DNA from 3 places in the Lysinibacillus sp. NPDC097195 genome. Region 3 is predicted to be linked to each of the others. Evidence: riboswitches for the same ligand, from Rfam matches in the RefSeq annotation. Region 3 holds a riboswitch; each other region holds the start of a gene.

Region 1 (4,255 bases), on a different contig from region 3:
TTACTTCGTCATCCATTAGCTGCAGCAAATGCTGAGCAATTAGCAAATGGCTCATTCCAAGAAGTAATTGAGCAACCAGGACTAGGTACAAAAACAGAATCTGTTGAACGTATTGTATTAGGTACAGGTAAAGTAATGATTGACTTAGCTGACCGCGTTAAAGATGGAGAGGGCTTCGATCACTTACACATCGTTCGTGTAGAGCAACTTTACCCATTCCCAACTGCGCAAGTAGCTGATATTATTGCTAAGTATCCAAATGTTAAAGAAGTTGTTTGGGTACAAGAAGAACCTAAAAACCAAGGTACTTGGAATTACGCATTAGAAACTTTACATGAACTATCTGAAGGTAAAAAACTTCGTTATGTAGGTCGTCCTGCAATGAGCTCAACTTCAGAAGGTGATGCGGATTCTCATAAAGCAGCGCAAACAGCTCTAATTGAAGAAGCAGTTGCTGAAACGGTAAAAGTTAAATAAATCTATCATTATTACTGGAAGCTGGGCTACTTGCCTGAGGTGGTAGCCCTTTATGTGCATCATGCACGTTAATCAAAGGAGGAAATGAAAGTGGCTGAAATTAAAGTCCCTGAATTAGCAGAATCGATTACAGAAGGTAGTATTGCACAATGGGTTAAAAAAGTGGGCGACCGCGTGGAAAAAGGTGAATTCATCGTTGAACTTGAGACAGATAAAGTAAATGCTGAAATCATTTCTGAAGAAGCTGGCGTTTTAACACAAATTTTAGCTGAAGAAGGCGATACTGTTCTTGTAGGTCAAGTAATTGCAGTTGTAGAAGCTGGCGAAGGCGCTGCAGCAGCACCAGCAGCGGCAGCACCAGTGGAAGCAACTTCAGCTCCTGTAGCGGCTCAAGCTGTAGCAGCTCCAACACCAGCAGCACCAGTTGTAGAAGAAACTTCTGGCGAGCGTGTCATTGCTTCACCAGCAGCGCGCAAACTTGCTCGTGAAAAAGGCATTGATTTAGCAGCGGTATCTCCAGTAGATCCACAAGGACGTGTACGTGTACAAGATGTTGCAGCTCACGGTACAGCACCAGCAGCACCAAAAGCACAAGCAACACCAGCACCACAAGCAGTCGTTGCTGTTGACGATTCACGTGTGACAGTAGAAAAAATGAGCCGTCGTCGTCAAACAATTGCTAAACGTCTTTTAGAAGTAAAACAATCAACTGCAATGCTGACAACTTTCAATGAAGTAGATATGACAAACGTTATGGCATTACGTTCACGTAAAAAAGATCAGTTCTTTGAGTCAACTGGCTCTAAACTTGGTTTCATGTCATTCTTCACAAAAGCTGTTGTTGCGGCACTTAAAAAGTATCCTTACGTAAATGCTCAAATCGTTGGTGATGAAATTCACTTAAATAACTTCTTTGATATTGGTGTAGCTGTATCAACTGAAGAAGGTTTAGTAGTACCAGTTGTACGTGATGCTGATCGTAAAAACTTTGCTGAAATTGAAGATTCAATTGCTGACTTAGCGAAAAAAGCACGCGATAAAAAATTAGGATTAGCTGATCTTCAAGGTGGCTCATTCACAATTACAAATGGTGGCGTATTCGGTTCATTAATGTCAACACCTATTATGAACGGTACACAAGCCGCAATTTTAGGTATGCACTCAATTAAAAAACGTCCAGTAGAAGTGAATGGTGAAGTAGAAATTCGCCCTATGATGTACTTAGCACTATCTTACGACCACCGTATTATTGATGGTAAAGATTCTGTTGGCTTCCTTAAAACAGTGAAAGAATTACTTGAAAATCCAGAAGATTTATTATTAAATTCTTAATTCTATAAATTATCTATTCAAACCCTGCGAGCATAACTGTTTTGCAGGGTTTTTTCCGATGCGATTACTGGCCAAAAAAATGTATGGTGAAAGCTAATTGACTTAATGGTACTAAAGTATACTATATTCCACTATATACGAATCATAAGTATTAGCATAAATGCTTTTTATCATAATATTTTATGCATTATTGCTATCCATTCAGCACCGTGAATGCTTTAATTCTCAAGGAAATAGTCGTATGGAGGCAAGGTATTTACCTAATGTTGTCATTAGTCAGAAAAATGATAAAACTATCTTGACGAATATGCTAGCTTTATAGTAATATCTATTTATCAATTAAATAAACAAACCTCACTTTTGTAGTTGTGAGGTAGAGGCGCGGTATTTATTAGTCCATTGCTGAGTATAAGCAAGCGAAGACGTAATGGAGAAGGAAATATCGCCGAAGTATAAAAGGAGCTCGTACTTTTATGCTGGGTCTGCAGTGAATAAGTGCAGGACTGTCCTAGTAAATCTAATTCCAGTTTACTAGGTTGTGCTATCTCGGAAACATGGAAATTATAGTGAGGATTTGGGCAACTGTCAATTAAAGGTAAGACCTAAGTTCACAACTTAGGTCTTTTTTTGTACAGTTGCTTTATTTTTTTTACAGAAAAGGGGAGTTTTAGATGAAAAGAAAATGGTTGCTATTTATGTTAACGGCAATGACAGCAATTTTGCTAGCGGCTTGTGGTGCTGGCGACAAAAAAGAGAACAACACAGCTGGCGATGCTGTGAGTGAAGAAACAGGTGGAGAATTCCGCATCGGTATGGAGGCAGGCTATCCACCGTTTAACTGGACGCAGCAAGATGATGCAAATGGTGCAGTGAAAATTGCCGATAATGCAGAGTATGCAGGCGGTTACGATGTACAAATGGCAAAAAAAATCGCTGATGGATTAGGGAAAAAATTAGTCATTGTTAAATTGGAATGGGACGGTTTAGTGCCAGCACTACAGTCGAAAAAAATCGATGCAATTGTAGCAGGGATGTCTCCAACAGAAGAACGTAAACAAACAATTGATTTCACAGAAAACTACTATACTTCTGATTTTGTTATGGTGATTCAAAAAGGTAGCAAATTTGAAAATGCTAAATCAATTCAAGATTTCTCAGATGCAAAAGTAACATCACAGTTAAATACATCTAACTATAATGTGATTGATCAAATTAAAGGTGTAAAGAAGCAAACAGCGATGGAAAACTTCGCTGCAATGCGTGTAGCGCTAGAAGCTGGAAAAATTGATGGCTATGTAGCAGAACGTCCAGAAGGAATTTCTGCCGCTGCAGCAAACGATAAATTCACATTTGTATCATTTGAAGAAGGATTTGATACAGATATTTCAAATACATCGATTGCAGTAGGTTTACGTAAAGGTGATGCAAGTTTAGATAAAATTAATGAAATCTTAAAAGGCATTTCCGAAGATGATCGTCAAAAAATTATGGAAGAAGCAATTTTACAACAACCGGCAGCGCAGTAAGATAGAGGAGCTGTCTTAATGCGAAAGAATAGTATACTGATAATTTACGAGTATGCTATTTTTTCGTATCTAAGTATTGTTAAAAATATGGTTGGAGTTGAGTGCAGCCTCTATAGTAAAAATTCGTTAATTCAGTGAGGAAATCAATGTGAATAACGCATGTCTAAGAAGTATGTCACATAATTTGAACAAAGCTAAAAATTCAAATGAAGAGATGATTTCGCTAAGACATAATTGATATCAAGCAACAAACGTTGTTAGGAGGAACATCATGAGTTTTGATTGGATCATTTCGATTATAGAAAACAACTGGCAAATGTTTTTACGGGGTACGTATTATACATTACTTATTTCCATAATTAGTACAATTATTGGTGCATTCATCGGATTTTTTATTGGGATTATGCATACCATTCCAGTTCGTAAAAAAGGTATAAAATATTATGGATTAAAATGTATAAATTTTATACTGACTTGTTATGTTGAATTTTTCCGTGGTACACCAATGATTGTACAAGCAATGGTAGTATATTACGGACTAGATATTGCTTTTGGCATCGATATGCACTTTATTACAGCTGGGATTTTAGTCGTCTCGCTTAATACGGGAGCTTATATGGCAGAGATCGTACGCGGTGGGATTGTGTCAGTCGATAAAGGTCAATACGAAGCTGCTTCAGCCATTGGTATGGGACATGTACAAATTATGATGAATGTTGTATTACCACAAGTGGCACGCAATGTTTTACCTGCTACAGGTAACCAATTGATTATGAATATTAAAGATACGGCTGTCTTAAACGTGATAGGGGTAACGGAATTATACTTCCAAACAAAATCGATTGCAGGGAATAACTTCCGCTATTTCGAATCTTTCTTTGTAGCTTGTGTGCTTTACTTTATTATGACATTTACGGCAT
Region 2 (4,255 bases), on a different contig from region 3:
AGGAACTTGCACGGAAGTTTCCTTGTAAAAGTCAAGAGGAACTTATCACATTTTTCGCAGATGCGAGCTGGGGTACTCTTGAATTAACAAAGGAATCTAGAGATGGACGTATTTTCCACTTAACGAATGAACCGACACTATTGCAAATTCATAATCGCAGTTTCAGATTAGAAGCAGGTTTTATTGCTGAACAAATCCAACAAGCAAAAGGTTACCTCACTGAATGTTATGATGAGAAGCGTGAAAAGCAACAGCTCATCACGTTTACAGTTAAATGGGATGTTAAAGAACGCATTATGCATACAATACCAAATGAATAAACTAGGATAACAGAGAGAAAGTGTTAGATTGGCTGCAATCAATCTAACACTTTTTTCTACTTTTTTTATGCTTTTCTGCCGGAATCACTGCTATTTAATTCATACTAAATAACACATAAGATAGAATCGCCAAGGTGGTATTCCCTATTCATAATGTTTATGAATTTTCGAGAATGTCCTCTGCTAAATTAAACTCGTCATGTAAGGCGTTTGCAGCGCGAATCATCTCGTCTTGTGGCACTACAACCGACACTTTAATTTCCGATGTGCTAACCATTTTCACTGCTATATCCTCCCGGCGTAAACGGTCAAACATACGAGCGGCCACTCCTGGATTTGATGCCATACCTGAGCCTATAATGGACACTTTCGCTAAACCAATTTCAAAATCAGCAAAACTAAAACCGAGTGACAATTTGCTATCTTCTAGTACACGTAAAGCATCAGCAAATTCTTCTTTTAAAATAGTAAACGATACGGATGGCTTCACACCTTCAATAATGGCTTGTACTATTATATCTACATTAATGCGATTTTCTGCCAATATCGCAAACATATCTGCTAATGATGCAGTGGAGTATGTATCATAACCAATCGTAAGGCGAATGACATCCGACTCATAAGCAACACCACGTACAATTAAATTTTTCTCCATTACAACTTCCTCCTTCAATAAAGTACCATCTATCTCATCTACGCTCGAACGGATAATAACCGGGATTTTAAATTTCTTGGCGAGCTCCACTGCCCGCGGATGTAAAATATGTGAACCTAAATGAGATAACTCAAGCATTTCATCATATGAAATCTCCATTAATTTTCTTGCTTTTTCAATATATCGAGGATCTGCAGTATAAACGCCATCAACATTTGTATAAATATCTACACGTTCTGCTTCTAATGCCGCCGCTATAGCGACTGCTGTTGTTTCAGCTCCACCCTTACCAAGTGTGGTAATATCGTGTGCGGCATTTATCCCCTGTTCTCCTGCAACGACTACAATTTGCCCTTGCTTCATATGCTCTTGCATGCGACGTACATCGATATCGTCGATACGAGCATGAAAATGTTTGGCATCCGTCTGCACACCAGCTTGCCAGCCCGTTAATGACACTGCATCATGGCCCGCCTCCTGTAAAGCAATGGCAAAAAGTGCGCTTGAAAGTTGGGAACTCGTCGACAGCAGTACATCCATCTCTCGTTTTGAAGCCTCATCTGATATTTCTCTTACCGTTTTCGCTAATTCTTTTGCGGTACGTCCCATCGCAGCAGTTACCACTACTACATGATAACCAAGCTCTTTTTTAGCTATTGCGATGTTAGCGACCTCTTGAATACGCTCGGTTGAGGCAATCGCTGGCCCGCCGAATTTCAGTACAATACTCCTCATCTTCATCATTCTCCTTTTATCGTTTCGTCTCTAGAACAGCAAAAAGGCAGCCCTCACATAACGTGAAAGCTGCCTGCAACATGTACAATAAAATAGCTTGCGCATGTGTGATAGCTCTCCGAAACGTCAAGATTCGACAGTCTTACATCTATTAAATGCAAAACCAGCAAAGTATCGGAAACAACAATACTTCACTTCGGCAAGCTCCCCTTTCACACATTATCACTGGATTTGTCCATCCTCCAATGTGTTACTATTGAATCTTGCACCTCTATCATCACTTATAATAGTGAATATTTAATTTTTACCCTTAGGAAGGTATTCCTTTGGGCATGGTAGAACATGACTACATTGCCATTTCTACAATCTACCTCAACCATAGCATATGTCTAATCCTTTGACAATGACTGTTGCTGAAAATAACTGTATATGCTGTTGGCTAAGTTTGCTGGCATCCCCGCTTCTTGTAGCGCAAGTTCACTTGCCTCACGAATTTTTTTGACAGAGCCAAAATGCTTTAATAATTGTTGCTTGCGCTTTGGCCCAATCCCTTCAATACCATCAAGAACTGATTGAATAGCATTTTTCTCATGCTGTTGACGTAAAAACGTAATGGCAAAACGGTGTACTTCGTCTTGAATGCGCTGTAGTAAATAAAAGCCGTCACTCGTTCGTTTTAATCCAATCACTTCTGGCGGATCACCAAATAACAGCTGTGATGTATTATGCTTATCATCTTTCGCTAAGCCCGCAATTGGAATGACAAGACCTAGTTCATCTTCTAGCACCTCTCGTGCCACTTCCATTTGTCCCTTACCACCATCAATTAGCACTAAATCAGGTAGTGGCAAACCTTCTTTTAATACCCGCGTGTAGCGGCGACGAATAACTTCTTGCATTGCCCCGTAATCGTCATGCTTTGCAGCAGTTCGTGTTTTGTATTTACGATATTCCTTTTTAGCAGGTTTACCATCTATAAAGACAACCATTGCTGATACTGCATCCGTCCCGTGCATATGACTATTATCAAATGCTTCAATACGAAGCGGCACTGAAATTCCCATGGCTTCGCCCAAAGCTTCACATGCACCAATTGTTCGCTCTTCCTGGCGTTCAATCAATTGGAATTTTGCTGCAACGGCGATTTCGGCATTTTTCATAGCTAATTCAACGAGCTCTTTTTTCTGTCCGCGTTTTGGCGTCAGTACTTTTACACCTAATAACTCCGTTAAAATGGCTGCATCAATAGAATGCGGAATGAAAATTTCCTTTGGTTTAATATGCTCTGGTCTTTCATAGAAGCGCCCGACAAATGTTAAAAATTCTTCCTCAACATCCTGATAAATCGGAAAAATCGATACATCTCGTTCAATCAGCTTCCCTTGACGGACGAAAAACACTTGCACGCACATCCAGCCCTTTTCAACTGCATAACCAAAAACATCTCGGTTCGTTGTATCACTGGACACAATTTTTTGCTTTTGCATAACGGTTTCGATATGGGCAATTTGATCGCGAAACTCCTTCGCACGTTCAAATTCAAGCTGTTCTGCCGCCGCCATCATTTTCTCTTCCAGCTCTTTTTTAACAGACTCAACGCCACCATTTAAGAACTTCGTCATATCTTCAATCATATCGTGATAAATTTGTGCATTAATATCTTTCACACAAGGTGCTAAGCATTGTCCCATATGATAATACAAGCAAACCTTTGAAGGTAATTGTACACATTTGCGAAGTGGGTAGAGTCTGTCTAACAGCTTTTTCGTCTCACTTGCTGCATATGCATTTGGATATGGCCCAAAATATTTAGCTTTATCTTTTTTTACTTTACGCGTTGTAATAAGTCTTGGGTGTTTTTCATTCGTAATTTTTAAATATGGATACGTTTTATCATCCGTCAGCATGATATTGTATTTAGGATCGTGTAGCTTAATAAGGTTTAACTCCAGAATAAGCGCTTCTAAATTAGAGGATGTCACAATGTACTCGAAATCCTCAATTTCTCCAACGAGACGCTGCGTTTTTCCTTCATGAGTTCCAGTAAAATAGGAACGCACTCGGTTTTTTAGTACCTTTGCTTTACCGACATAAATAATTGTCCCTTGTCGATCCTTCATCAAATAGCAGCCAGGCTGATCAGGTAAAATCTCAAGCTTCCGTTTTATTAAATCATTCATCGCCTACCTGCCTCCCTTTTGCGCATTGCCCTTTTTACATCATGCATGAAAAAGGAGCGTATAGCGTTATCTTATCTTTTATTATATAACGAAAAAAAGCCAAGCACATCTAAAGATGGCTCAGCTCTTTTTTAAAACAAATTAAGCATGTTTTGCGATAAATGCTTCTAAAGCTTCTTTTGGTTGGAAACCAACAGTTTTGTCTACTAATTCACCATTTTTGAATAAAAGCAGTGAAGGAATAGACATGATTTGGTATTGTGCTGCAGTACCTTGGTTGTTATCCACGTCTACTTTGACGATTTTAGCCGCACTACCAGCAGCATCCATTTCTTCAAGAACTGGACCAATCATTTTACATGGTC
Region 3 (4,255 bases):
CTTCTTGCTTCAGCGTGTGCAGTATTCTTATACTCTTATGCTACTGGTAGTGCAGGTGTGCTAATAGGTGGTGCAATTGTCGGCTTCTTCTCAAATGGGATGTTCGCCGGATATGGTGCGCTGATTGGTAGTCTATATCCTGTACAAATTCGCAGTACAGCAACAAACACAATATTTAACTTTGGTCGAGCGATAGGTGGTTTCTCTCCAATCCTAGTCGGCTATATTTTACAAAGCTATGATATGAAAGTTGCGATGCTTTACTTAGCAGGGTTATATTGCATTTCCTTTATCGTCATGCTGATGCTAAAAAAAGAGCATGTAGGGAATGTAAGCGAAACGATATAATGAAGTACGACCATCAATTATAGAATTGGTGGTTTTTTATGCTCTTAATGTTCAGTCGCTTGTTAAATGCATATATCGGTAAAATGGAATAGTACATGCAAAAGTTATTGTGTAAAAATGTTTTTAATGTTATTTATTTGAAGTTTTATAAGGTAAACCTTATAAAATATAGTAAAATTAAAGGTTGACATAGAAAAAACACAATACTATAATTATTTCAAACAATTAAATATGCCTCACTTTTCCGATAGTGAGGTAGAGGCGCGACAGTTTAACAGTACCTAATGGAGTCCGAGAAGACGTAGAGGTTAGGTAGAAGGAAATGTCGCCGAAGTGTATGGTGAGTTCTCGCCATCATATGCTGGGTCTGTAGCGAATAGTTGCAGGACTGTCTTCATAAACATAGCTGTTTATGAAGTTGTGCTATCTCTGTTTAGACAAACAGTGGGGAATTTTAAATGGTCCATTCATTTTTAGTTTCTAGCTTTAAAATGAGTAGGTCATTTTTTGTGTTAGACAGATTCTTTTGCACAAAGAGTCTGTTTTTTTATTTGTCTAGGCAATTCGGAATAAGAGGTATTTTGGAGGAATTATTATGGATAATACATCAACTTTATATTATGAATTTTTACCGACGGACGGTCAAAAAATCAATGTGAACCCAGATAAAACAGCATTACTTATCGTCGATATGCAACATCAGTTTATTAGCCGTGACGGGTTAGATGCGCAAGTGGCAAGAGAAAAGGGCATGTTTGAGCAGTGGGCATACTTTTTTGATCGTATCGACAATTTAACGATTCCGAACAATAAAAAGCTTTTAGAATTTTTCCGTACGAATCAATTAGAAGTTACTTTTGGACGCATTGCTTGTCATCATAAAGATGGACGAGACCGTTCTCCTGTTCAACGCCGTCCAGGCTGGAACAATATTTTATTGCCAATCGGTGATCCAGGGGCGGAGATGGTCGAAGAATTAACGCCTCTTGCTGATGAAATTGTTGTCAATAAAACGACAGATAGTGTATTAAGTGGCACGAACTATGAATTTTTATTGCGCAATATGGGCATTGAAACAGTCGTTTGTACAGGCGTTGTCACAGATCAATGTGTTGCTTCAACAGTACGAAGCTTAGCGGATGCAGGCTTTGAAGTGATTTTAGTTGAAGATGCATGTGCAGCGGCAACACAACAGCTTCATGATGCTGAAATTATGATTATGAATCAAATTTATTGCCAAGTGATGAGCACAGATGAAGTCATCGATTTAGTAACAGCGGAACTAGCTAAACGTGAATCAGTGAATGTCTGAGAGGAAATAGACTATGAGTCAAACAGCCAATGATCATACACCACAGTTAAAACGTGTTTTAACATTAAAAGATTTAGTTATTTATGGTATTGCTTTTATGACGCCAATTGCGCCTGCTTATATTTATGGCTTTGCAGCAGAATCTACAGGCGGGATGTTGCCATTAGCCTACTTGGTTGCGATGGTAGCTATGATGTTTTCTGCCTATAGTTACGGTCGAATGGCTGCGGTCTTTCCGAATGGAGGGTCGACTTATACCTATACACAGCGTGCCATTAATCCGCATTTAGGATTTTTTGCAGGATGGGCAATGTTTATGGATTATGTTTTAGTACCACTCATTGTCTTTATGGTCGGTGCGTCATATGCGAATGCACTAATACCATCTATTCCGTATTGGGCTTGGGTGTTATTCATTGCAGGTATTATTACGATTGTGAATATTTTAGGTATTGGTATCGCAGCGAAAACCAATCAAATTCTCGTGCTATTTATGGGCATTATTGTCGTAATTTTTATCATTTTTTGTGTGAAGACAATTGTCGGTGGGGAAAGTAGTACGTCGTTCTTTTCGATTGTGCCGTTCTTTAACGATGAAAAATTCGTGATGTCTGCCATTATTTCTGGCGCCGCCATGGCCTGCTTCTCGTTTTTAGGGTTTGATTCGATTACAACACTTTCTGAAGAAGCCGTTAATCCAAAAGATGATATTTGGAAGGCAGCGATTTTAGCTTGTTTAATCGGAGGAATTATTTTTATTGGGCAAGCGTATGTAGCGCAACTCGTATGGCCGGATGTGACCAACTTTAGCTCAGCTGATACAGCTTTATTTGATATAGCAGAAAAAGCCGGTGGTGCCGTTCTTGCAACGCTTTACACGGTTGCGATTATTGTATCGACAGTGACAGCTGGTTTAACAGGCCAAGCCAGTGCATCTCGTTTAATGTTTAGTATGGGGCGTGATGAAGTGCTGTCGAAAAAGTTTTTCACACACTTACATCCAAAATATCAAACACCCGTCTATAATATTTTATTAATGTGTGCGATTAGTGTTTTAGGAGCACTGTTTTTATCAGCTAATTTCGTAGCAGAATTAATGAACTTTGGTGGCCTGACAGGATTTATGTTTGTCAATTTGTCAGTGATTGTCTATTACTTTTTCCGCAAAAAAGAAAGGAAGATCATTCGCTACCTATTAATTCCTGGGCTAGGTTTTAGTATTTGTTTCTACTTATTTATTAACTTATCACCAATGACCTTAAAGATAGGCTTTAGCTGGCTAGCAATCGGCTTTATCTATGCTGTTATTACGACAAAAGGCTTCAAAAAGAAACCACCAACTTTTACAGAATTATAAAACATGCTTGCAATTAATAATAAATTAGCAAGCGCACAAGTTATTTGTAGCGAAGGCGGTGACTCCTGTAGGAAAGCACGGAACGCAGACGGGCATTTAGCGCGTCAGCGAGGGTTGCGGCTCCTGTGCTGAGCAGAAAGCACCGCCGTAGCCGACAACAACGACAAAAAAAGTGTTAGATTGAGCTAAGCAATCTAACACTTTTTCAATGTTGTCTCTAATTAATTATGTTTAAGGAAGTCTTTATCCATATAGGCTGGATTAGGATATTTATAAAAACCTTCCCCTGAAGACATGCCCATTTTCCCTAAATCGATATACTCAGCTTTAATTTTTTCCGCTATGATTTTAGCCATAGGGTCATGTTCTGCCTTCATCATATTTAAGTTATATGGTGTTTCCATGCCAACGATATCTAAAAATCCGAACGGTCCGGCTGGTGATCCTGTTGAAATCATCCAGTTTTTATCGATTGTCTGTGGATCTGCAATGCCATTTGCCCACAACGCCATACCAGCACTTAAAAACGGTACAGATAATGAGTTTAAAATATAGCCTGTTTGTTCCTTTTTCAAATGGAATGGAATCATGCCAATCGTACGGGCGAATTCAACTACTTGTTCCGTGTACTGTGGATCAGTGCCTGCGTGACCCATTACTTCAGCTGTGTTGTTTTTCCAAATAGTATTGGCAAAGTGTAATGCTAAAAACTTCTCAGGTCGTCCTGTAAATTGTGCAAATTGACTAGGTAATAGCGTAGAAGAGTTTGATGCAAAAACAGTTTTTGCTGGTGCTACTTTGGCTAGTTGCTCATAAAATGATTGTTTAATCTCAATACGCTCTGGAACTGCTTCAATTACTAAATCGACGTCAGCAACTGCTTGTGCTAAATCAGTGTAAAATGATAAGCTTTCCAATGCTTTCGCTGCTCGTGCATCATCATTAAAATATTCTCCATATGTGTGTGATAACGATTGCAATCTCTCTTGTGCTGTTGCAATTGCATCGTTGTTAATGTCATAGACATTCACTTCGTAGCCGAAAAAGGCAGTTTGAAAAGCAATTTGACTTCCTAATACACCGCTACCTGCCACTAATACTTTTTTATATTCCATGTCTAGTCCCCATTTCTTAATTTAAATACCCTACTTAAATAGTTGAGCAAAATCACAAAATAAGTTGTTACAACTAAAGTGTAAATGATAGAGTAAATGCAAAGATACCGGCATTTAAGGGTA

What was found. A riboswitch is a leader RNA that binds a small molecule or an ion and turns the genes downstream of it on or off. The one in region 3 is predicted to bind lysine.
Region 1: it holds a riboswitch for lysine, as region 3 does, so the genes downstream of both, ACIQXI_RS05520 (transporter substrate-binding domain-containing protein) here and ACIQXI_RS19540 (cysteine hydrolase family protein) in region 3, are expected to answer to the same signal.
Region 2: it holds a riboswitch for lysine, as region 3 does, so the genes downstream of both, ACIQXI_RS01280 (aspartate kinase) here and ACIQXI_RS19540 (cysteine hydrolase family protein) in region 3, are expected to answer to the same signal.

Annotation. Positions count from the first base shown of each region.
Region 1 covers NZ_JBIWDP010000001.1:1,066,503-1,070,757, forward strand. Annotated here, with positions in the region: gene ACIQXI_RS05510 (2-oxoglutarate dehydrogenase E1 component) at 1-477, shown strand, start outside; gene odhB (2-oxoglutarate dehydrogenase complex dihydrolipoyllysine-residue succinyltransferase) at 568-1,809, shown strand; lysine riboswitch at 2,176-2,361, shown strand; gene ACIQXI_RS05520 (transporter substrate-binding domain-containing protein) at 2,481-3,335, shown strand; gene ACIQXI_RS05525 (amino acid ABC transporter permease) at 3,607-4,255, shown strand, end outside.
Region 2 covers NZ_JBIWDP010000001.1:254,976-259,230, reverse strand. Annotated here, with positions in the region: gene ACIQXI_RS01285 (YslB family protein) at 1-320, shown strand, start outside; gene ACIQXI_RS01280 (aspartate kinase) at 478-1,710, opposite strand; lysine riboswitch at 1,814-1,992, opposite strand; gene uvrC (excinuclease ABC subunit UvrC) at 2,100-3,890, opposite strand; gene trxA (thioredoxin) at 4,032-4,255, opposite strand, start outside.
Region 3 covers NZ_JBIWDP010000006.1:39,263-43,517, forward strand. Annotated here, with positions in the region: gene ACIQXI_RS19535 (MFS transporter) at 1-348, shown strand, start outside; lysine riboswitch at 597-782, shown strand; gene ACIQXI_RS19540 (cysteine hydrolase family protein) at 944-1,660, shown strand; gene ACIQXI_RS19545 (APC family permease) at 1,674-3,017, shown strand; gene ACIQXI_RS19550 (3-hydroxyacyl-CoA dehydrogenase) at 3,239-4,132, opposite strand.